One region of the Arhodomonas sp. SL1 genome, then DNA from elsewhere that is predicted to be linked to it. Evidence: predicted binding sites of a transcription regulator. Region 1 holds the regulator's gene; each other region holds the start of a gene.

Region 1 (7,019 bases):
ATCCAGGGTGACCACCAGCGCGATGGGGCTCGCCGTCGCCACCGCGTCCCGGCCGAAGTGCCGATCGACCCGCAGGGGGCCGAGGCCCCGGGGCAGGAGTGTGCCGCCGGCGCGCGGATCGGACGGACGGCCCACCACGGCGCCGCTGCCGCCCTCCAGGGTGACCAGATCGTCGGCGATAAGGGTATGGCCCCGTTCCAGCAGGGCGAGGGCGGTGTGGCTCTTCCCCGCCCCGCTGTCGCCGGCGAGCAGCACGCCTGAACCATCCACCCGCACCAGGGTGCCGGGGATGCCGGTACCGGCGGTGAGCCGTTCCAATGCCCGCTCCAGGCGCCAGGCGACGGTCTCGTCGTCACCGTCGATGCGCAGCCAGGGGGTCGCCGGGTCCGCCGGCGCCGTGGCCGTCGACCCCACCACCCATGCGCTCACGTCGCAGGCGTCGCTGGCGGGGTAGCGGCGCAGCGGGGCGCGCTCGCCGAACCAGCGCTCGGTGGGCACCGGCAGCACGATGGCCTCGTCGCCGCCGTGGGCCTGCGCCGACACGGCCGCGGCGAGGGCGGTGCGCGATACCCGGACCCGTGGCGTCATGCAGGCGCGCCGTCCAGGAGTCGCTGGTTGATCCGCTCGTAGAGGGCCTCGTCCGAACCGCTCGCGCGCAGCTGCTCGCAGAAGGCGCTGTCGCTGAACATCTCCGCGAGGGTGGCGAGGATCCGGAGGTGCTCGTCGGTGGAGTGCTCCGGGACCAGCAGGGCGAACAGCAGATCCACCGGCTGACGGTCGATGGCGTCGAAGTCCACGCCGCTATCCAGGTTGAGCACGGCGGCCACCGGGGCCTCGAGGCCGGCGATCCTTGCATGGGGCAGGGCCACGCCCCGCCCGAGGCCGGTGCTTCCCAGGCGTTCCCGGCCGATCAGGCTCTCGAAGATGCTGCGGCTACCCGGTTTCTCCGGGTCCTGGTCGAGCAGCTCGGCGAGCAGCTCGAGGCTGCGCTTCTTGCTGGTGGCATGCGCCCCGAAGCGTACCCGTTCGGGGGAGAGCAGTGCGGCAATGTTCATGGTGCCCCGACCTGAACTGGCAGTGTCCGAGATCCCGTGTGCGGTACCGCAGGCCGGGGGCCTGGATTCCGCACACGGGCGTTCGACGGGGCCGGCTATGCGCCGGCGCCGTTCATTCCTCTTCCAGCGCCTGACTCACCGGCCCGTCGGTGCGGTGATGGTCGGCGCGTTTCTCTTTGTGTTTGACCACCTGGCGATCGAGTTTATCCGTGAGCGCATCGATCGCCGCGTACATGTCCTCATGGACGGCCTCGGCGAAGATCCGCGCCCCGCTCAGCACCAGCGTGGCCTCCGCCTTGTGGGTGAGCTTCTCCACGGTGAGTATCACGTGCACATCGACCACATTGTCGAAGTGGCGCTCGAGCTTGTCGAACTTGCCCTTTACATAGTCCCGCAGCGAGTCGGTCACTTCGATATGGTGCCCGGTGATGTCGATCTGCATAGTGCCTCCTTGGGTCTCAGGCAAGGCGCTTTCGCTCCGTGGACGAAGCGATGGACATGGCCTCGCGGTATTTCGCCACCGTGCGGCGGGCGACATTGATGCCCTCATCCTGCAGGATGCTGGCGATACGGCTGTCACTGAGCGGACGCCGGGCGTCCTCCCCGGCGATCAGCCGGCGTATGCGGGCGCGGATGGCGGTGGCTGAGCACTCGCCCCCGTCGTTGGTCTGCACGTGGGAGGAGAAGAAGTACTTGAACTCGAAGGTGCCGCGGGGGGTGTGCATGTACTTCTGGTTGGTGATCCGGGAGATGGTGGACTCGTGCATCTCCACCGCCTCGGCCACTTCCCGTAGCACCAGCGGCTGCATGTGCTCCTCACCGTGCTCGAGGAAGTCGTGCTGGTGGTCGACGATGAAGCGCGCCACCCGCACCAGGGTATCGTTGCGCGAGCGCAGGCTCTTGACCAGCCACCGCGCCTCCTGGAGATGCTCGCGCATCAGGCGGTTGTCCGGGCTGCGATCGGCACGCCGCACCAGGGACGCGTACTCGGCGTTGATGCGTACCCGGGGAAGGGCATCGGGGTTGATCTCCACCTGCCAGCGGCCATCCTCCGCGCGAACGAAGACGTCCGGAATGACATAATCGACCTGCTGGCTACCGTAGCGCAGCCCCGGGTGCGGGTCGAGCCCTTGGATGAGCCCTAGCACCGCGGCCAGCGCCTCGTCGCCGAGGCCGGTACGCCGCTTCAGCCGCGCCGTCTGCCGGCTCGCCAGCAGCTCCAGATGCTCGCCCACGACGGCCATGGCCTCGTCCCGCCAAGGGGTCTCGGCCGGCATCTGCTCGAGCTGCAGGAGCAGGCACTCGGCGGGATCCCGGGCCGCGACGCCGGCGGGGTCGAAGCGCTGGACCAGGAGGAGCACGGCCTCGATCTCGCCGCTGGTCACCTGCCAGTCGGCGGGCAGGGCAGTCACCAGCTCGGCGGGGTCGGCGGCGAGGTAACCGTCCTCGCGGATCGCGTCGATGATGGCCTCGGCGATGGCGAGCTCCCGTGGGGGCAGGTCGCTCATGCGGGCCTGCCAGAGCAGGTGATCGCGCAGGCTCTCGGTGCCAGGGGCCGGGCCCGCGGCCTCGCGTTCGTCCTGCTCGGGGTCCCCCCGGCTCCACACGGTGGCACCGTCGTAGATGTCGTCCCAGGCGCTGTCCACCGGCAGATCCTCGCCGAGGCTCCGCGCGTCGGGCTCGTCGTCGGCCCGCGTCTGTCCGGCCTCGTTGGGCTCCGCTGCCTGCGCCTCGTTGTCCCCCTCGCTGTCGTCACGCTCGCCGTACGGGTCATGGAGGGCCTCCTCGGTGGCGGCCTCCTCGCCGTCCTCGGCGGCCTCGAGCATGAGGTTGGATTCCAGCGCCTGCTGGATCTCCGCGCGCAGCTCCAGCGTCGGCAGCTGCAGCAGCCGGATGGCCTGCTGTAGCTGCGGCGTCATGGTCAGTTGCTGGCCGAGACGGAGCTGGAGCGATTGTTTCATTGCCGCGTGTAGTACCCCCCGTTACCCGTCATCATAGTGCAATGCAATACCAGCGGTCACAGGCGGAAATCGGTGCCGAGATAGACCCGCTGTACCTGCTCGTCGGCGAGCACCGACTCCGCCTCGCCCTCGGCGATGACCGCCCCCGCGTTCAGGATATAGGCCCGGTGGACGATGCCCAGCGTTTCGCGGACGTTGTGATCGGTGATCAGTACCCCGATGCCCCGCCCGGCCAGGTGACGGATGATCTCGCGGATGTCGTGCACCGAGATGGGGTCGACGCCGGCGAAGGGCTCGTCGAGCAGCATCACCCGGGGCCGGGCGGCCAGGGCGCGGGCGATTTCCACGCGCCGGCGCTCGCCGCCGGAGAGACTGATCCCGCTCTGCTCGCGGAGGTGTCCGATGCTGAGCTCCTCGAGCAGGGCCTCCAGCTCCGCCGTCCGCCCTTGCCGGTCCAGGTCCCGCCGGAGCTCCAGCACGCCGAGGATGTTATCGGCGACGCTGAGCTTGCGGAACACGGAGGCCTCCTGGGGCAGGTAGCCGAGCCCCAGGCGCGCGCGCCGGTGCATGGGCAGCGCGCCGATCTCGCGGCCATCGAGGAGGATGCGACCCGCATCGGCCCGGATCAGCCCCACGATCATGTAGAAGCAGGTGGTCTTGCCGGCGCCGTTCGGGCCGAGCAGGCCGACGATCTCCCCGGGCCCCACCGACAGAGCGGCGTCGGAGACCACCTGCCGGCCGCGATAGCGCTTGCTCAGGGCGCTGGCCTGGAGCTGACCGGCGGCGTCGCTCATTGGCCCTCGTCTTGCCCTTCGCCGTCGGGGTGCAGGGTGACCTCCACCCGGCGCTCGCTGCTGCTGTCGGCCTCCACACGGTCCGCGGCGATGTCGTAGCGCACGGTCTCGCCCCGGAACTCATCGCGACCGCGTTGCAGGTAGGCGCCGCCGGAGAGGTTGATGCGTTCCGGTGGGCCGGCGTGGTAGATCATCTCCGGTGCCTCGGCGTGGACGGGATCGCCGCCGTCACCGCGCTGGTCGCGGAAGGTGGCCGGGGTGCCCTCCACCTCGATCCGTCCCACGCCGCCGCCGTCGGCGCGGTAGACGCGGAGCTCGTCGCCGGTGATCCGCATCGCCCCCCGGGTGACCTCCACGTTGCCGCGGTAGGTGCTGACGCCGGCCGCGTTGTCCAGCTCACCCTGGTCGGCGCTCAGGTGCAGGGCACCGGCGCTGTCCTGCTCGGCCGCGGTGGCGGAGCCGCTGGCGAGGCCGAGGCCCGCCAGCAGGGCGAGGATCGCCAGCGTGCCACCGAGCGCCTCAGTTCGTCCCGTTCGTGTCATGGTGTCCCCTCACATTCGCCAGCAGTTCGACCCGTTGCTCGTCCAGCCAGGCCCGTGCCCCCCGGCCCTCGAGCCGGCTGTCCGGTGACTCCAGCGTGACCGGCCGCTCCGTCTCTGCATAGTCCCGGGCGGGCTCGAGCCGCAGCACCTCGGTGGACAGGCGCAACGGCCGCGGCGGATCCCGGTGCAGTACCACCGAGCCGGTGAGCTCCAGCAGCCGGGTGCCATCGGGTAGCGGCGTCAGTTCGGCCTGTTCGGCGCGCCCCTGCCAGGCGTGTGCGTCGCCGTCCGCTTCCCGCCGCCAGCGTGGCGACTGCATCTGCCAGCGGTCATCCGCGGGGAAGTAGGCCCCTCGGTCCGCCTCGAGCCGGAATTCCGGCCGCCCCGCGGTGTCGGTGCTGCGGATCTCTACCGCCGTGGCGTAGTAGCGGGCCTGCGGCTCGCGCACTGGCGGTGCCGCGCCCGGCGGCCCCGTCTCCACCCCGCCGAAGGACAACCATACCAGCAGCGCCATGAGCCCGGCCGCCACCAGCGGGAAGGCGATCCGATTGCGCTCAATCATGGCCGTCCATCAGCCCCTGCAGCAGCCCGCCGGCGGCGAGCACCAGCTCGCAGACCTCCCGGACCGCGCCGTTTCCGCCCCTGCGGGCGGTGACCCAGTGGGCCCGGCGCCGTACCCGCGGGTGGGCGTCCGCCACCGCCACCGCCAGGCCACAGCGTGCCATGGCCGCCAGGTCTACCAGGTCGTCACCGACGAAGGCGCAGGCCGCCGGCGGGAGCTCGAGCTCGGTCGCCAGCGCGGTGATCTCCGCGCCCTTGTCGCGTACGCCCTGGCGGAGCTGGCTGATCCCGAGCTCCCGGGCCCGCTCCGCTACGGCCGTGGAGCGTCGGGCGGTCACGATGGCGGTGGCGATGCCCGCCTCGTGTAACAGGGCGAGACCCTTGCCGTCGTGGATATGGAAGCGCTTGAAGGCCTCGCCGTCGCCGGCCATGTAGACGGCGCCGTCGGTGAGCACACCATCCACGTCCAGGGCGAGCAGCCGGATACCGGCGGCCCGCTCGACCACACCGGCCTCCGGGGCGGCGCAGTAGGCGTCGCGGAAGGCGTCCATCAGACCACGCCCGCGCGCAGCAGGTCGTGCATGTTCAGTGCGCCCACCAGCCGCAGCTCCTCGTCGACGACCGGAAGCGCCGAGATCCCGTGGGATTCCATCAGCGCCAGCGCCTCCGCAGCGAGGCGCTCGCGGGTGATGGTGTGGCCCCCGGGGGTCATCACCTCGCGGATGGGGGTGCGGTGGACGTCGACCTCCCGATCCAGGGCGCGGCGCAGGTCGCCGTCGGTGAACACGCCGATGAGCCGTTCGCCGTCATCGACCACGGCGGTCATCCCCAGGCCCTGGTTGGTCATCTCCACCAGCGCGTCCGCCAGCGGGGTCTGCGCCTGCACCCTCGGGGTGCGGGTGCCGGTATGCATGATGTCCTCGATGCGCAGCAGCAGCCGCCGGCCCAGGCGCCCGCCCGGGTGCGAACGGGCGAAGTCCTCCCGGGTGAAGCCGCGGGCGTCCAGCAGCGCCACCGCCAGGGCGTCGCCCATCACCAGGGTGGCGGTGGTGCTCGCCGTGGGCGCGAGGCCCAGCGGGCAGGCCTCCTCGGCGACGCTGACGTCGATGTGGACATCGGCGGTGCGCGCCAGGGTCGATTCCGGCCGCCCGGTGAGCGCGATCAGGGGCACGGACAGGCGCTTGATCAGCGGCAGGATGGTGGTGATCTCGTCGGTCTCCCCCGAGTTGGACAGGGCCAGGACCACATCGCGGGCGGTGATCATGCCCAGGTCGCCGTGGCTCGCCTCACCGGGATGGACGAAGAACGCCGGCGTGCCGGTGCTCGCCAGGGTGGCGGCGATCTTGCCCCCGATGTGGCCCGACTTGCCCATCCCCAGCACCACCACGCGGCCCTCGCAGGCGAGCATGTAGCGGCAGGCGCGGGCGAAGCCGGCGTCCAGCCGGCCGGCCAGGGCCTGTACCGCGGTGGCCTCGACCTCGATGACCGCGAGGCCCAGGCGCCGGAGGTCATCGTCGCGGATTGCGGGGGTGGTGGCTTCATTCATCGCTCATGCCTCACTCATATAGAGTAGCCCCTGAAAGCCCAGGTACGCAGCCAGCAGCAGGGCGCCCTCGAGGCGGTTGATATGGCCGTGGCCGAAACGCGACAGCGCCATGGCGGCGAAAACCACCGTGATCCCCGCCATCACCGGAAAGTCACGGATCAGGGTGAGCCGGTCGATGGCCAGGGGGTTGATGATGCCGGCGAGCCCCATGACCCCGAGCAGGTTGAACATATTGGAGCCGATGACATTGCCGATGGCGATGTCGTACTCCCCCTTGCGCGCGCCCGCGAGGCTCGCCGCGAACTCCGGGAGACTGGTGCCCAGGGCGACGATGGTCAGGCCGATGACCAGGTCGCTGACCCCCATGGCCTCGGCGACGTTCACCGCCGCCCAGACCAGGGCCCGCGAACTGGCGAGTAGCACCACCAGGCCCACCACCAGCCAGAGCAGGCTGCGGCCCAGGGGCAGGTCCGTGGGGATCTCGCTCTCGAACTCCCCCACCAGCACGTCCGCGTCCCCGCCGCGTCCCTGCAGGCCCATCCATATCAGCAGCGCACCCA
Region 2 (7,019 bases), on a different contig from region 1:
GAGATCGGGTCTTACGCCTAGCGTGGTAGGAGGGGTCGGGGCGGGCTCCGTTTCGGGCGCGATTGTTACACATAAGGGAGTAATCTCGTCCTTATTATGGCGCTGCCTGGGCGGCCAACTCGATTGCTCTTCGGCGCAGTGGGCATGCGCATGAGCGCTACTGTGAGCCCGGGTGCTGCTGACGCGCCATTCCCGGAATGTATGGTCAATGCATGGCACCTCTTGAGACACGTGCATAGTTAGGAAACGCGAAGTGGAAGGCCAATTCGCCGGGCCGTCTGCATGCATACGCGGAGGCGTCGTCGCGTATTGTACTACAAATGAAAAACAATGGCCGTAAGATCATGGTCTACGTGCCTCCGTGGTACGCACAGGGAGTGATCAGTCCTTGTACATCAGTTGAGTAATCTGTTCCGAGACCAGGCCAATCAGGAAGGCGAGGACAGCAGTGGTCAGCAGGAGTGCCGACATGTTGGTGAAACGCCCTTGGGTAAGGTACGTGTAGCCGTAGTACGCCAGCCCCAACCCGAACATTCCGGCGCTGGCCGGAACGAATATCTTCAGTGGAGAGTACAGCGTCGCAACCTTGAAGATGATCACCAAAAAACGGAGCCCATCGTGGAGCGGACGGATATGACTTTTGCCTTCGCGCTTTGCGGCGGTGATGGGGACATACTCCACGCTATAGCCTGCCCGGAAGAACGCCATAGTGATGGTGGTCGGGTACGAGAATCCGTTGGGCAGTAGGTATAGGAACTCGCGGAATTTGTTTGCCCGCACTGCGCGGAACCCAGAGGTTAGATCCTGAACACGGTGACCGGTCATATAGCTAGCTAGACGATTGTAAAATGCGTTCGCGAATCTCCTGCCTATGCTCCCTTGGGAGCCACTACGTCGGGCGCCGACGGCCATGTCAGAACCTGTCGCGACTACATGAAGTAGGCGCGGAATATCATTCGGATCGTGCTGTCCGTCCCCATCCATAAAAATAATAACATCGCCTCTGGCGCGGCGCGCCCCGGATTTGATCGCGGCGCCGTTTCCGGACGAGTACGCCCTTGAAATAAGTTTTGCTCCGATTTCTTCAGCTATTGACCCGCTTTGGTCGTTCGACCCATCGTCGACGACAATGATTTCCGACTCCCGGTCAAGCACTTCTTTGATTTTGGAAATCAAAGGACGCAGGTTACGAGATTCATTCTTTGCCGGAATAACTACAGATAGCTTTTCTGCGACGAAGTTCATGGGAAACCTTTAGGGTTTGGCTCGCCCTGTGACGTGGTGTTGTTCGTGCGGTGTGGCCCGAGGCGATGATTCAGTTTCTATTGTTGAGTTTCGCCGTTTACCCGAATCTGGTTTTCTAAGTGCTGAATGTCTCGCAGCCATATTTTCGGGCCGATGACATTATTCAGAGTTTGCCCTCTACGAACGTGTGACTTTACAAGAGCCAAATGGTCCAATGCGTGGTCCAGTGCTCCGGCCGTGGCTAGTTGAGCAGCCTGTTGGAGGCCCGTCTCCGGGTGCGGACGGAGTTCGAAAGCATCGCGAAAAAGGTCCGCGGCGACGCCGATATTTCCCGCCTTTAGTGTTACTACGGCGCGGGTGTGGGCGATCTGGAATTTCGTAAAGCGACTTTGCTCAGGGGTCTGCCCAGCCGCCACGGCGTCAAGCAGGATGCCGGCGTCCGTAGGTCCCAGTCCATCGCATCGCCCGCCAGTAATGGACTGCACGAGTTGACGCAGCAGGGTAAAGGTGCCCGGTTCGTACGTGCCATTGCGAACTCCGGTAACGGTCTGCGCGAATACTTTGTTGACCGTTCGCTCGGGGGCATATTTGCAGAGCAGGGCGAGTTGATGTAGGTGTAGCGCCGCGTTATCGGGCATACGGGTGATCCCACCCTGTAGTAACTGGTACGCTTCGTTCAGTTGTCCTGTGCGTTCTAGCTCTAGGGCCGCCGCGCGCTGTGCGCGCTGGGAGTAGGGATGCCTTTCGGCCCAATAGACATGCAAGTTCGTCGGGTCTCCCCATAGGGACGCCCGGTCCCAAGTCAGACCTAGTAAGATGGCCAAAATGGTCATTAATATGATCTGCTGAAGCAGACGGTTATTGAGGGCGCATAAAACTATACCCGCTATAGGGAAACCAAGGAAGAGCGTAGGGAGGTAGTTCCGGTGCTCGAAATACAGCTCCAACGGGATAGCGGTCGACTCAACGACGTGACCAGTGAGGAAAAATAACCAAGCACCAGCCGAAAGCGGAAGGGTTCTTCGAAAATGGAGTGCGGCCGCCGTGATTGCGATGAGCAGTGAAAGGCCGAACAAGGTTCCCGGGTTTTCCAGTGTGCTGGCAATCGGGAATTCTCCTAGAAGGCCGCGATAATTCGTGCCGGGTAGAAACCAATTCTGTAGGTACGAGCCGAGTACGTGAATTTGTGTTAGTAGCCGCTCCGGAAGGCTAAAAGCACGATCGGCATAGGCGCCATTGTTCGGCCAAACTCGGACTGCGTATGAGATAAGGTACCCAAGGATGGCTGCTGAGGGCAATGTGAGCAGGATATGACGATGGAGCTGCTGCCACCAGAGTAGGGATGGGCTGCCGCGTATGAAAGTGCATTCGATAACGAAGAGGAGGAGCGGTAGCATGGCGCCATTTTCTTTCGAAAGTGCGGCAAGTGGTGTGAATATTGCTATGGCTAGGGTCATGAGTATTGCGGCGACGGCCGGTTTAGTACGAACGCATCGCCGCCCAACGAGGTAAATGAGAATGCCGACGAGGACGAACAGGGTGGCGAGTATGGTCATCCGCTGCACGGGATAGAGAACGGTGGAAACCAGGAGGGGGTGGAACAACCAGAAACAGGTAACAAAGCCGGGGATTAAAACGGGGCGGGTGGTGTGCGTCGGACTTTGGGAATGTAACAAGAGTCGGACGATGGAGAAAAGGAAAACGCCGTTCAGAAGATGTAATAGGAGGTTCGTGCGTTTAAAGGAGTACGGGTTGCTAGGCCAACTGTAATCGTCGATTAAGAAGCTTAGTAGGGCGAATGGGCGACCCGTTGGACCAGCGGTCCCGCTCGCGAGGTATCGCCGAAGTTCTGCAAGCGTATCGATTTCGCCCGTGGCGCCGAGTGTAGAGAGTGATGCGAAATCATCAAACAGGAAAGGTCCTTGGAGACCCGGGCGATATGCGAGGAGCACCAGGAGACCAAGGCATAAGGCAACCGCTGAAAAAACAATGTAGTCGCGGGAATGCCGCTTGGTTGGCATTTGGTTGTATACCCTGAATGAGGGCTGTTCCCATCGGAAACAGCCCTAATAGCGACAGAGGGAGCGCTCGTCAGAGTCTGCCGGTGTTCACTGCAGGAATTCCTTACTTACCGACACCGTTGCGGAAGGTATTCGGCATCGATATTGCTGGATTTGCAGGTCCATTCAACTGAGCCCACATTCGTTACTGGGCTCAGGGAGACACTATTGCCCTGGAGCGGGGCGGAGACCCCAGAGGAGTTGAATGTTGCCGTAATGACGCCGCTAGATACTGCCACCTTTTCCACGTACTCACCGCTGACGTCGGTGGCGGTTGGGATTCCGGCACTGCCGCTGTCCGCACCCGTGAAGGTGCCTTCTGTATTATAGAACTCTGTTACGGTCGTCTTCTGACCGCTCGCAAGATTCAACCCTTCCGTGACTTGGGAACGAGCGACATAGTCCTGATATGCCGGAATGGCGATGGCGGCGAGGATGCCGATGATCGCCACGACGATCATCAGTTCGATGAGGGTGAAACCCTGTTGCGTCCGTTTCATGATGGACTCCTTATTGGTCAGCTAGCTTGTGTTCCCGGTGCCCTGTGCCCGGCGAGCCGGTGGCCCCTTTATATCGGTCCTGCCCCGGTGCTCGATTGACTTGAAGCAAGGTTCGGGCCATCTGCGCCACTTCCGTCGGTTCCCAGCGACGGGGCCTGTCGTGGCGGGGGGATCGACGGGTCTCACCTTTCCTGCGTGATGATCTTTGAGGACTGATCGCGGGCTCGAGGTGACCCGTGGCGGCACCTGTCAATACGCGACTGACGTGCCGCGTCACTCCATCGTTAGTTGCGCGTCAGACGAAGGAGAGCTGCTGGCCCTCCGCCGGGGCGTCGCTGAGCTGGGATAGCGTCACGCCGAGCAGTCGCACCGCTCGGTGCAGGCGGTGCTCGCGCAGGCAGGCGTCCGCAGCGGCGGCGAGAGCGTCCCGGTCGTCGGTGGGCGTGGGCAGGGAGCGCGAGCGGGTGTGGGTGACGAAGTCCCGGTAGCGGACCTTCACGGTCACGGTGCGCGCCCGCAGGCCGCGCTCGGTGAGCCGGGGCAGCAGGCCCTCCAGCATTTCCTCCGCGAGGTGGGCGAGGCGGGCGCTGGAGCGGCAGTCGGTCTGGAAGGTGGTCTCGCGGCCGATGGACTTGCGCCGGCGGCGCGGGGCGACGGGGCGGTCGTCCTGCCCGTGGGCGCGCTCGTGGAGGTCCCGGGCGTGGCCGGGGGAGAAGACGGTGGCCAGGCGTTCGACCGGTGTTTGTGCCAGCTCGCCGATGGTGGTGATGCCCAGGCCGCTCAGGCGCTCGCCGGTGCGCGGGCCGACGCCGTGGAGGGTGCGCACGGGCAGGGGCCAGACGCGGTGGGGCACGTCGTCGACGGTTAGCTCGGTGAGGCCGTCGGGCTTTTCCAGGTCCGAGGCGATCTTGGCGAGCAGCCGGTTGGGGGCGAGGCCCACGGAGCCGGTCAGGCCGGTGGCCTCGCGGATGGCCTGCTTGACCTGCGCGCCGAGGGCCCGGGGCGGCTCGTCGCGGTGGCTGATGTCCAGGTAGGCCTCGTCCAGGCCCACCGGCTCCAGGCGGGGCGAGAGCTCACGGAGGCGGGCGAAGACCTGCTCGGAGGCGGCGCGGTAGGCGGCCAGGTCCACCGGGAGGAATACGGCGTGGGGGCACAGGGCCAGGGCCCGGCGCAGGGGCATGGCGGAGTGGATGCCGTACTGTCGGGCCTCGTAGGTGGCGGTGGAGACCACGCCGCGGCGGTTGGGGTCGCCTCGGCCGCCCACCACCACGGGCTGGCCAACGAGCTCCGGGCGGCGCAGCAGCTCCACGGAGGCGAAGAAGGCGTCCATGTCCAGGTGCATGATGGTGCGGGTGGTCATGCGGGGCATGTCCTAACCTTGACTGTGTCCGGTCTGGGCCGGTACGTCGAGTATGGTCGCCGGCCGTGGGGGCGACGTCCCCAGGCGGGGGACGGGCGTTGACGGGCAACGTTCACTATCATCGCATGTGGGAGTATCGCTATGCGCAGCCGCATCCCCGAACGAGACTGGAAAGTCTTCCGCGACCTGCGTGAGAAAGCCCTGGACCGCTTTTGCCGCCGCGCGCTCGACGAGATCGCGAGCCTGTGTACAGGCACCGATGACGGCATGACCAACCATGAGCGCTACCTCACGGTCTATGACCGCCTGCACGCGATCAATGACGACATGGCGTACGCCTTTGATAACCCCGCCCGCTCGATCGCGTGGCAGCAGATCGCGATCATCCGCCGCCTCGGCTTGTGGACCGATGAGGAGCTCGCTCGCTTCAGCGAGGAAACGCTCCAGCGCGTCCGGCTCCTGGGTCTCGACGGCGAGGGGTGAGCGTCAGACTCACCGTCCGCCGCGCAAGGGTTGCGGGGTCGAGGTGCGTTTATCGTCGGTGGAATGTTGAGACGCTAGGCAGGTTTTGCACCATTGGCCGCGGAATGATAATGAACGACAGCAATTCCAACGGCACTACGCCGACGAGGTGGACGCCATGAGCACATTCGCCGAGCGGTTCACGCAGCAGGGGCTAGAGCAGGGGCTTCAGCAGGGAGAGGCGGCGGTGCTCCTTCGGCTGATGGAGCACCGGTTCGGGCCGCTGGCGCCGGAGCAACGCGAGCGCATCGAGTCCGCGGATGCCGAGACGCTGCTGGAGTGGTCGGAGCGCATCCTCACTGCCAGCCGGGCGGAGGATGTTCTCGGCTAGGCGGGCGGGAGCACGGCGTGCGGCCGGTCACGACCTAGTGGTCCCCCGGCCGTCCACCGCGTGGGACGTCCGGCGATCTCTAGGCCACGCAGCACTTCCACGGACGGGAAGAAGGCGTCCATGTCCAAGTCCACCTCAAACCGTTACTCGACGACGCGGGCACTACCGCCACAGGTCACCGAGGCGGAAGCCGGCCTCGGGGAAGGGCTCGGCGGTGACGGTGTCCTCGGCGTGGGACAACGCGACCTGCCGCCACTCGCCGTCGTCGAGCGCGTAGGCCTCCAGGACTTGGGTGCGGGGGTCGATGAGCCAGGCGTGGGGGACGCCGTAGCGGGCGTAAACAGGGAGCTTGACCTCGCGGTCGCGGCTCTCGGTGGCCGGGGAGAGGATCTCGCAGACCCAGTCGGGGACGACCTCGAAGCGCTGGTCTTCGGGGAGCTCGGGCATGCGCTCGCGGCGCCAGCCGGCGAGGTCGGGGACGAGGACCTCGGTGTCGCGCCGGAAGTGGACCTCCGGCTCGTCGAGGATCCACCAGCCGCCCGGGCCGCCACGGCCGCGGGCGTACGGGGGCAACAGCTCGGCACCGAGATTGGAGCTTGCGGCGGCATGCGCCCCGCTCGGCCGCGGCTGGGTGTGGAGCTGGCCGTTGATCAGCTCACCGGTGACGCCCTCGGGGAGGGCCTCGATGGCGTCGTACAAGCGTGTGGGTCGTGCGGGTGCCGGCATGTCCAAGCCCCACTTGTCCTTGAGGAGAGTATAGGGCCGCGTTATCGCACGCGTGAACGGCGCGCTAGTTTGCGTGGTGAAGCTCTTGACGGAGAATCTCCCGCAGCCTTCCCGCCGTCAATGGCATGTTTTCGTCATCCAATGCTGCCCGCAGGGCCTCATTGATCGCAGTTTGATAACCAATCCCGCGTGCTTCCGCGCGCTTGCGGAAGGCCTCGATCACATCGTTATCCAGCATGATCGTGATGCGGGTCTTGCCGGGAGGCTCAACGGCC
Region 3 (7,019 bases), on a different contig from region 1:
CGGGGCCTGACTATCGTCGTGGTCTTGCACGACGTCAACGTCGCCGCCCGTTTCTGTGACGAGCTCATTGCGCTGCGCCAGGGGCGGTTGCTCACCCGTGGCGCCCCGCGGGAGGTGGTGCAGCCGTCCGTGCTGGAGCGAATCTACGGTGTCCCCATGGGGGTGCTGCAGCATCCGGAGCGTGCGGTGCCCATCAGCTACGTGGGCTGAGTCGTGTCCGGAGTGCGTGGCGGTGACGGTACGGGCTTGGCGGATACGCTGCCCCGCTGGCTGGGCACCCACTGGCCCGAGCTGGCCCCCATCCTGCAACCGACGCCCCGCCAGCCGGTTCCGGTGAACGCATTGTCGCGACCCGATGTGTTGACCCCGCTGCTTGAGCGCTATGGGGCAAGCTTTCCCGCCAGCGAGCACCGGGCGGCCACGTCGTTGTGGGCCCAGTGGTTTATCGGCCTGACCTGGCCGCCACTGATCGCCGGCATCGCCGTGGCGGGGCGTCTGCCGGCCGCTGAGCACCTGTCAGTGGCGATCTCGACGAGTTCCCGTCCCGAGGGGCTCCGACTCACCGGGGAGGGCCGGTGCGGTGCGCCGGGGGAGCTGCTCGCCGTCCTGGTGGGCGAGCTCACGGCACCGGTACTGGAGGCAGTTGCGCGGCAGGCCAGCCTCGCCCCGCGGGTCCTCTGGAACGTCGCGGCCAGCGTCGCTTCCTGGACGGCCGTGGAGCTCGAGCGGCGACTGCCCTTCGCTGCGGTGTGCGGCCTTGCGGCAATGCTCACCGCGGAGGCCTGGCCGGACGGCCAGGCCAACCCCATGGCCGGGGCGATCCGGCGTGCTGGCGACGGCTCCCGCAGGCGCCGCGTGTGCTGCCTGCGCTTCCGCCTGCCGACGATTGCCGCCTGTGCCGACTGTCCGGTTTCCGCGCGGCTCGATTGCCCATAGACTGTAACGCATTACGCCGGCTACCTTCGGGTACCCAATGACCGGCCACTACAACGACAGAAGCGGTCTATGAGCTCAGGGTCGATCAGCCAGCGCGTGCGTACGGGAAGCGCCGACCCCTCGTCGGACGCCCGCGACGATGACGGGCTGCTGCAGCGGATCATCGACGCGATCCCCGCGCCGGTGTTCTTCAAGGATGCCGAATGTCGCTATATCGGCTGCAACGAGGCCTTTGCCAGGGGGGTCATGGGCAGCGCCCCGGCCGACATCGCCGGCAAGGGCGTCCACGACATCGCGCCGGCGGAGCTGGCCCGGGTCTATGAGGCGGCTGACCGCGCCCTGCTCGCCGAAGGCGGCAGTCAGATGTACGAGACCCAGGTGCGCTTCACCGACGGCGGCTACCGGGACATCGCCTTTCACAAGGCGGTGTTCCCGGATCCCTCGGGGAATCCCGGCGGCATCGTCGGGGTGATGCTGGACATTACCGAGCGCAAGCGCCACGAGGCGCGGCTTGCCGAGCGCGAGCAGATGTTCCGCAGCGTCTTCGACGCCTCTGAGGACGCCATGCTGATCTACGATGAGGGTCGTCTGGTGGATTGCAACCCGGCCACCGTGCGCATGCTGCGCTGTCCGAGCCGGGAGTGGGTCATCAACCGGGAGCCGGCGGCGCTCTCCCCCACGCACCAGCCCGACGGCCGCGCCTCCCGGGAGAAGGCCGCGGAGATGGTGCGCACCGCCTTCGAGCGCCACTTCCACCGTTTCGAGTGGGTGCACCAGCGCGCCGACGGCGAGGAGTTCCCCTGCGAGGTGACCCTGACCACCATGAACCTGGGTGGGCGCAAGGTCCTGCACGTGGTTTGGAACGACATCACCGAGCGCCGCCGGCGTGAGCGCCAGATCGAGGCGCTGGCCAACTACGACCCGCTCACCGGCCTCGCCAACCGCCGCCTGCTGCGCAGCCACGGTCACGCGCTGCTCGGCCGCGCCCGCCGGGAAGGGGGGACGGTGGGCGTGATGTACATGGACCTGAACCGCTTCAAGGATATCAACGACACCCAGGGCCACGACCTCGGAGACGCCTTGCTCCGGCAGGTGGCGGAGCGCCTGCGCGCCTGTGCGGAGGGCGGTGGGTTGCTGGCTCGCCTCGGTGGCGACGAGTTTGCCCTGCTGCTCCCCGATGCCGGTATGCCGGAGCTGCGCGGGTGTGCCGCGCGAGTACTGGCCGCCTTCGAGGAACCGTTCCGGGTGCGTGGCGTCACGGCGCGGCTGGGCACGAGCATCGGCCTGGTGACCTATCCCCGCGATGGCGACAGCCTCACCGAGCTCCTCAAGCATGCGGACATCGCCATGTATGCCGCCAAGTCCGGCGGTCATGGCTACGCCGAGTTCTCCCCCGCCCAGGCCCGCCGCGTCCATGCCCGCGTTGACCTGGAGCACGAGCTGCGCGAGGCGATCAGCCGTGGGGATATCACGCTGCACTACCAGCCCCGGGTCAATATCGCCACCGGCGCGGTGGAGGCGGTCGAGGCGCTTGCCCGCTGGCACCGGGGCAGCCGCGACGACGTGCCGCCGGCGCGGTTTATCGCCGCGGCGGAGGATGCAGGTCTGGTCCACTTCCTCGACCGGCAGTTGATACGCGCGTGCTGCCGGCAGCTCCGGGGCTGGCGGGAGCGCGGGCTCACGGTCATGGCCAGCGTGAACGTCTCTGCCCTGACCCTGGAACGGGAGGATTTCGCGGCCATGGTGCTGGCGGCCCTGGAGGCCGCCGGTCTGCCGGGGGAGGCGCTGGAGGTGGAGATCACCGAGAGTGCCGCCATGCGCGACCCCGAGGCCAACACGCGCAAGCTCGCCGAGCTCAAGGGCCATGGCGTGCGGGTGGCCATCGATGACTTCGGTACCGGCTATTCCTCCCTGAGCTACCTCAAGCGCCTGCCGGTGGACTGTCTCAAGGTGGACCAGTCCTTCGTCCGCGACATCCCCGGTGATCCCATGGACGCCGGGTTGGTGGAGACCATTGTGGCCCTGGCCCGGAGCATGCGCCTGACCACGGTGGCGGAGGGCGTGGAGAGTGCCACGCAGCTGGCGGCGGTGCGGGATCTCGGCTGCGAGGCGGCCCAGGGCTTCCTGTTCGCACGCCCCGCAGCGGCCGATGAGCTGGAGGCGGTGCTCGCCGCCGGTCGAGTGTCGTTACCGGCTCAGTAGTCGGCGCCTTGGCGGCGTTCGCGGTAGCTCACGGCCTCGGCCACATGGGCTGCGGTGACGGCCTCGCTGCCGGCCAGGTCGGCGAGGGTCCGGGCCACCCGCAGGCAGCGGTGATAGCCGCGCGCCGAGAGCCGCAGCCGCTCGCAGGCGGCCTCCAGCAGCCGGCTCGCCTCGGCATCGAGGACGCAGGCCCGCTCAAGGGCGTCGGCGGCCAACGACGCGGCGGCGACGCCGTCGCGGCGGCGCTGCCGTTCGCGGGCGGTGACGACGCGGGCGCGGACGCTGGCACTGTCCTCGCCGCGGGCGGCGGAACGGAGCTCGGTGGCGGCGAGCCGCGGCACCTCGCAGAACAGGTCGATGCGGTCCAGCAGGGGGCCGCTGATCCGCGCCTGGTAGCGGGCGATCTGCTCGGGGCTGCAGCGGCACTCCCCGGCCGGATCGCCCAGATGCCCGCAGGGGCAGGGATTCATCGCCGCGACGAGCTGGAAGCGCGCGGGGTAGCGCACCCGCGCCGTCGCCCGGGCGATCTCCACCGCCCCGGTCTCCAGCGGCTCGCGCAGCATCTCCAGGGCCCGGCGGCTGAATTCCGGGAGCTCGTCGAGGAAGAGCACGCCGTTATGGGCCAGTGAGATCTCCCCGGGTCTGGGTTTGCCGCCACCACCGGTGAGGGCCGTGTGGGAGGCCGAGTGGTGGGGCGCCCGGAACGGGCGGATGCCCCAGCGTCCCGGGTCGAAGCCGCCGTCGCTCACCGAGGCCACCGCCGCGGTCTCCAGGCTCTCGGCGTCGCTCATGGGAGGGAGGATGCCGGGCAGGCGTGCGGCGAGCATGCTCTTGCCGGTGCCTGGTGGGCCGCTCAGCAGTAGGGAGTGGCCGCCGGCGGCGGCGATCTCCAGGCAGCGGCGCGCCTGCTGCTGGCCGCGCACGTCGGCGAGATCGGGGATTCGCTCGCCGCTGGAGCGGGCCACCGGCTCTGCGACGCTCAGCGTCCGGCGGCCGGCGAGGTGGTCGCAGACGTCGAGCAGATGGGCCGCCGCCAGGACGCGCCCCTCCCCCACCAGCGCCCCCTCGGCGGCGTTGATCTCCGGGAGGATAGCGGTTCGCCCCGCCTCCCGGCAGCGCAAGGCCAGCGGCAGCGCGCCGCTGACCGGGCGCAGGTTGCCGGTAAGCGCGAGCTCCCCCGCCAGCTCGTAACCGGCCAGGTCATCCCGGGGGATCTGCCCCGACGCCGCCAGCACCCCGAGGGCGATGGGCAGGTCGAAGCGGCCGCCTTCCTTGGGGAGGTCGGCGGGTGCGAGGTTGATGGTGAAGCGCCGGGCGGGGAACTCGAAACCGCTGTGTTCGATGGCGCAGCGGACCCGGTCCCGGGCCTCCTTTACCGCGGTCTCGGGCAGCCCCACGATGGACAGCGACGGAAGGCCGCCGGCCATGTGCACCTCGATGGCCACGGGTGGGGCCTCCACCCCGAGGGCCGCCCGGGCATGGACAATGGCAAGGGACGACACATCGACCTCCCTGTCGAGTCGCCGGTGGGCGGAATCACTCCGCGGTGGGCTGCTCGCCGCCGCTACCTTCCTCCGCGTTCAGGCGTGCCTCCAGCTCGGCCACCCGCTGCTCGAGCCCTTCCAGCCGCGCCCGGGTCCGGGCGAGCACCTTGGCTTGGGCGTCGAACTCCTCGCGGGTGACCAGCTCCATGCGCGAGAACGCCGACTGCATTGCCGTGCGGGTGTTCTTCTCGATCTCCTGCTGGAACTCGCGGAGCCCCCCGGGCAGGTGCTCGCTCACCCGCCGGGCCATCTCGTCGAGCTGCTTGGGACTGAGCATATCCATCCCTCCTTTGCCTGTTTCCGCATTCTACGCCCGCGCCCGCGGCGGCGCGAACGCACCATCGCGGCGTTGCACCGGAACGGGGCGGCACCAATCTGGTGCGTCGGTCCTGGCGGTAATCGAAAAGCAAGACGCACCGTATTTAATAACGCCCTGTATAAAAAGGGGTTTCCTAGGTTGGCATAGCAAATGCTAGGACTCTATCGAGTGTTGTGCAGTGCCGGCGATGCCGGCGGACCTGGGAGACCTGCAATGAAGCTGCTCACTGCGATTATCAAGCCGTTCCGGCTCGACGACGTCCGCGAGGCCCTCTCGGAGATCGGGGTCAAGGGGATCACTGTCACCGAGGTCAAGGGCTTCGGCCGGCAGAAGGGCCATACCGAGCTCTACCGCGGCGCCGAGTACGTCGTGGACTTCCTGCCGAAGATGAAGATCGAGGTGGCCCTCGACGATGACCTGGTCGACCGCGCCGTGGAGGCGGTGGGGAAGGCCGCCAACACCGGCAAGATCGGCGACGGCAAGATCTTCATCTTCCCGCTGGAGCAGGCCATCCGTATCCGCACGGGTGAGTCGGGCAAGGACGCGCTGTAACCGGCGGCGCCCATGAACAACCGAATGGAGGCCTGAACGTGGAAAATCAGATTTTCGAGCTCCAGTACGCCATCGATACCTTTTACTTCGTCATCTGCGGTGCCCTGGTGATGTGGATGGCCGCCGGCTTTGCCATGCTCGAGTCCGGGCTGGTGCGCTCCAAGAACACCGCGGAGATCCTGACCAAGAACATGGGATTGTTCGCCATCGCCTGCATCATGTACATGGTCTGCGGCTACGCGATCATGTATGGCGGTGACATCTTCCTCGCCGGCATCGCGGGCGGGCCGGGCTACGCCGACGAGGTCCTCGCCGCCTCCGCGGAGGCCGGCTTCGGCGGCGGGTCGGTATACTCCGACGCTGCGGACTTCTTCTTCCAGGTGGTCTTCGTCGCCACCGCCATGTCCATCGTCTCCGGCGCCGTCGCCGAGCGTATGAAGCTCTGGGCCTTCTTCGCCTTCGCGGTGGTGATGACCGGTTTCATCTATCCCCTCGAGGGTGCCTGGACCTGGGGCGGGGCCTCGGTGTTCGGCCTCTACTCGCTCGGCGACCTCGGCTTCTCCGATTTCGCGGGTTCGGGCATCGTCCACATGGCCGGCGCCGCCGCCGCGCTCGCCGGGGTGATACTGCTCGGCCCCCGCAAGGGCAAGTACGGGCCCAAGGGCGAGATTCGGGCCATCCCCGGCGCCAACCTGCCGCTGGCCACCCTGGGCACCTTCATCCTGTGGATGGGCTGGTTCGGCTTCAACGGCGGCTCGGTGCTCAAGCTCGGTGACATCGCCAGCGCCAACGCGGTGGCCATGGTGTTCCTGAACACCAACACCGCCGCGGCCGGCGGCGCCATCGCCGCGCTGGCCACTGCCCGCGTGGCTTTCGGCAAGGCGGATCTCACCATGCTACTCAACGGTGCCCTGGCCGGTCTGGTGGCGATCACCGCCGAGCCCTCCACCCCCTCGGCGCTGGTGGCCACCATCTTCGGTGCGGTTGCCGGCGTGATCGTGGTGTTCAGCATCGTCGCCCTGGATAAGCTGAAGATCGACGACCCGGTGGGTGCGATCTCGGTGCACGGTGTGGTCGGTATCTTCGGCCTGCTCATCGTGCCGATCACCAACGACGGTGCCAGCTTGCTCGGCCAGATCGTGGGGGCGCTGACCATCTTCGTCTGGGTGTTCGTGGCTAGCCTCATCGTGTGGGGCATCCTCAAGGCGGTGGTCGGCATCCGGGTCTCCGAGGAGGAGGAGAGCGAGGGTGTGGACATCGGGGAGTGCGGCCTGGAGGCCTACCCCGAGTTCACCAAGCTGACCTGAACCAATAACAACCGGCGTCAGCGCGCAACGCCCCGGGGGATACCCCTGGGGCGTTTTCTTTGCATCGTTGTCGCAATTGCGAATGGTTCCGTTTACGGGTAAATTGCCGGCCACTGCTGCAACGCCGGAGCCCACTGGTGTCGCCTGCCCAACAGCCCT

What was found. The regulator sigma-54, encoded in region 1, starts transcription at its own class of promoters, with help from an activator protein. The targets are predictions, from matches to a motif close to TGGCANGNTNCNTGCTT.
Region 2: ACQ754_RS16665 (pilin) is a predicted target of sigma-54. The motif match lies at 3,909-3,925, and genes of this name have one in related genera.
Region 3: ACQ754_RS07165 (P-II family nitrogen regulator) is a predicted target of sigma-54. The motif match lies at 5,141-5,157, and genes of this name have one in related genera.

Annotation. Positions count from the first base shown of each region.
Region 1 covers NZ_JBPODZ010000006.1:9,547-16,565, forward strand. Annotated here, with positions in the region: gene ACQ754_RS09860 (HPr kinase/phosphorylase) at 1-588, opposite strand, end outside; gene ptsN (PTS IIA-like nitrogen regulatory protein PtsN) at 585-1,055, opposite strand; gene hpf (ribosome hibernation-promoting factor, HPF/YfiA family) at 1,168-1,497, opposite strand; gene ACQ754_RS09875 (RNA polymerase factor sigma-54) at 1,514-3,016, opposite strand; gene lptB (LPS export ABC transporter ATP-binding protein) at 3,073-3,810, opposite strand; gene lptA (lipopolysaccharide transport periplasmic protein LptA) at 3,807-4,352, opposite strand; gene lptC (LPS export ABC transporter periplasmic protein LptC) at 4,330-4,914, opposite strand; gene ACQ754_RS09895 (KdsC family phosphatase) at 4,907-5,464, opposite strand; gene ACQ754_RS09900 (KpsF/GutQ family sugar-phosphate isomerase) at 5,464-6,459, opposite strand; gene ACQ754_RS09905 (calcium/sodium antiporter) at 6,463-7,019, opposite strand, start outside.
Region 2 covers NZ_JBPODZ010000028.1:1,774-8,792, forward strand. Annotated here, with positions in the region: gene ACQ754_RS16655 (glycosyltransferase family 2 protein) at 382-1,245, opposite strand; gene ACQ754_RS16660 (hypothetical protein) at 1,323-3,266, opposite strand; gene ACQ754_RS16665 (pilin) at 3,374-3,805, opposite strand; gene dinB (DNA polymerase IV) at 4,101-5,165, opposite strand; gene ACQ754_RS16675 (hypothetical protein) at 5,307-5,648, shown strand; gene ACQ754_RS16680 (DUF4351 domain-containing protein) at 5,806-6,018, shown strand; gene ACQ754_RS16685 (Uma2 family endonuclease) at 6,181-6,744, opposite strand; gene ACQ754_RS16690 (BrnA antitoxin family protein) at 6,809-7,019, opposite strand, start outside.
Region 3 covers NZ_JBPODZ010000004.1:17,214-24,232, forward strand. Annotated here, with positions in the region: gene ACQ754_RS07140 (ATP-binding cassette domain-containing protein) at 1-210, shown strand, start outside; gene fhuF (siderophore-iron reductase FhuF) at 214-936, shown strand; gene ACQ754_RS07150 (putative bifunctional diguanylate cyclase/phosphodiesterase) at 1,006-3,138, shown strand; gene ACQ754_RS07155 (YifB family Mg chelatase-like AAA ATPase) at 3,132-4,640, opposite strand; gene ubiK (ubiquinone biosynthesis accessory factor UbiK) at 4,675-4,959, opposite strand; gene ACQ754_RS07165 (P-II family nitrogen regulator) at 5,215-5,553, shown strand; gene ACQ754_RS07170 (ammonium transporter) at 5,586-6,860, shown strand; gene ACQ754_RS07175 (iron-siderophore ABC transporter substrate-binding protein) at 6,998-7,019, shown strand, end outside.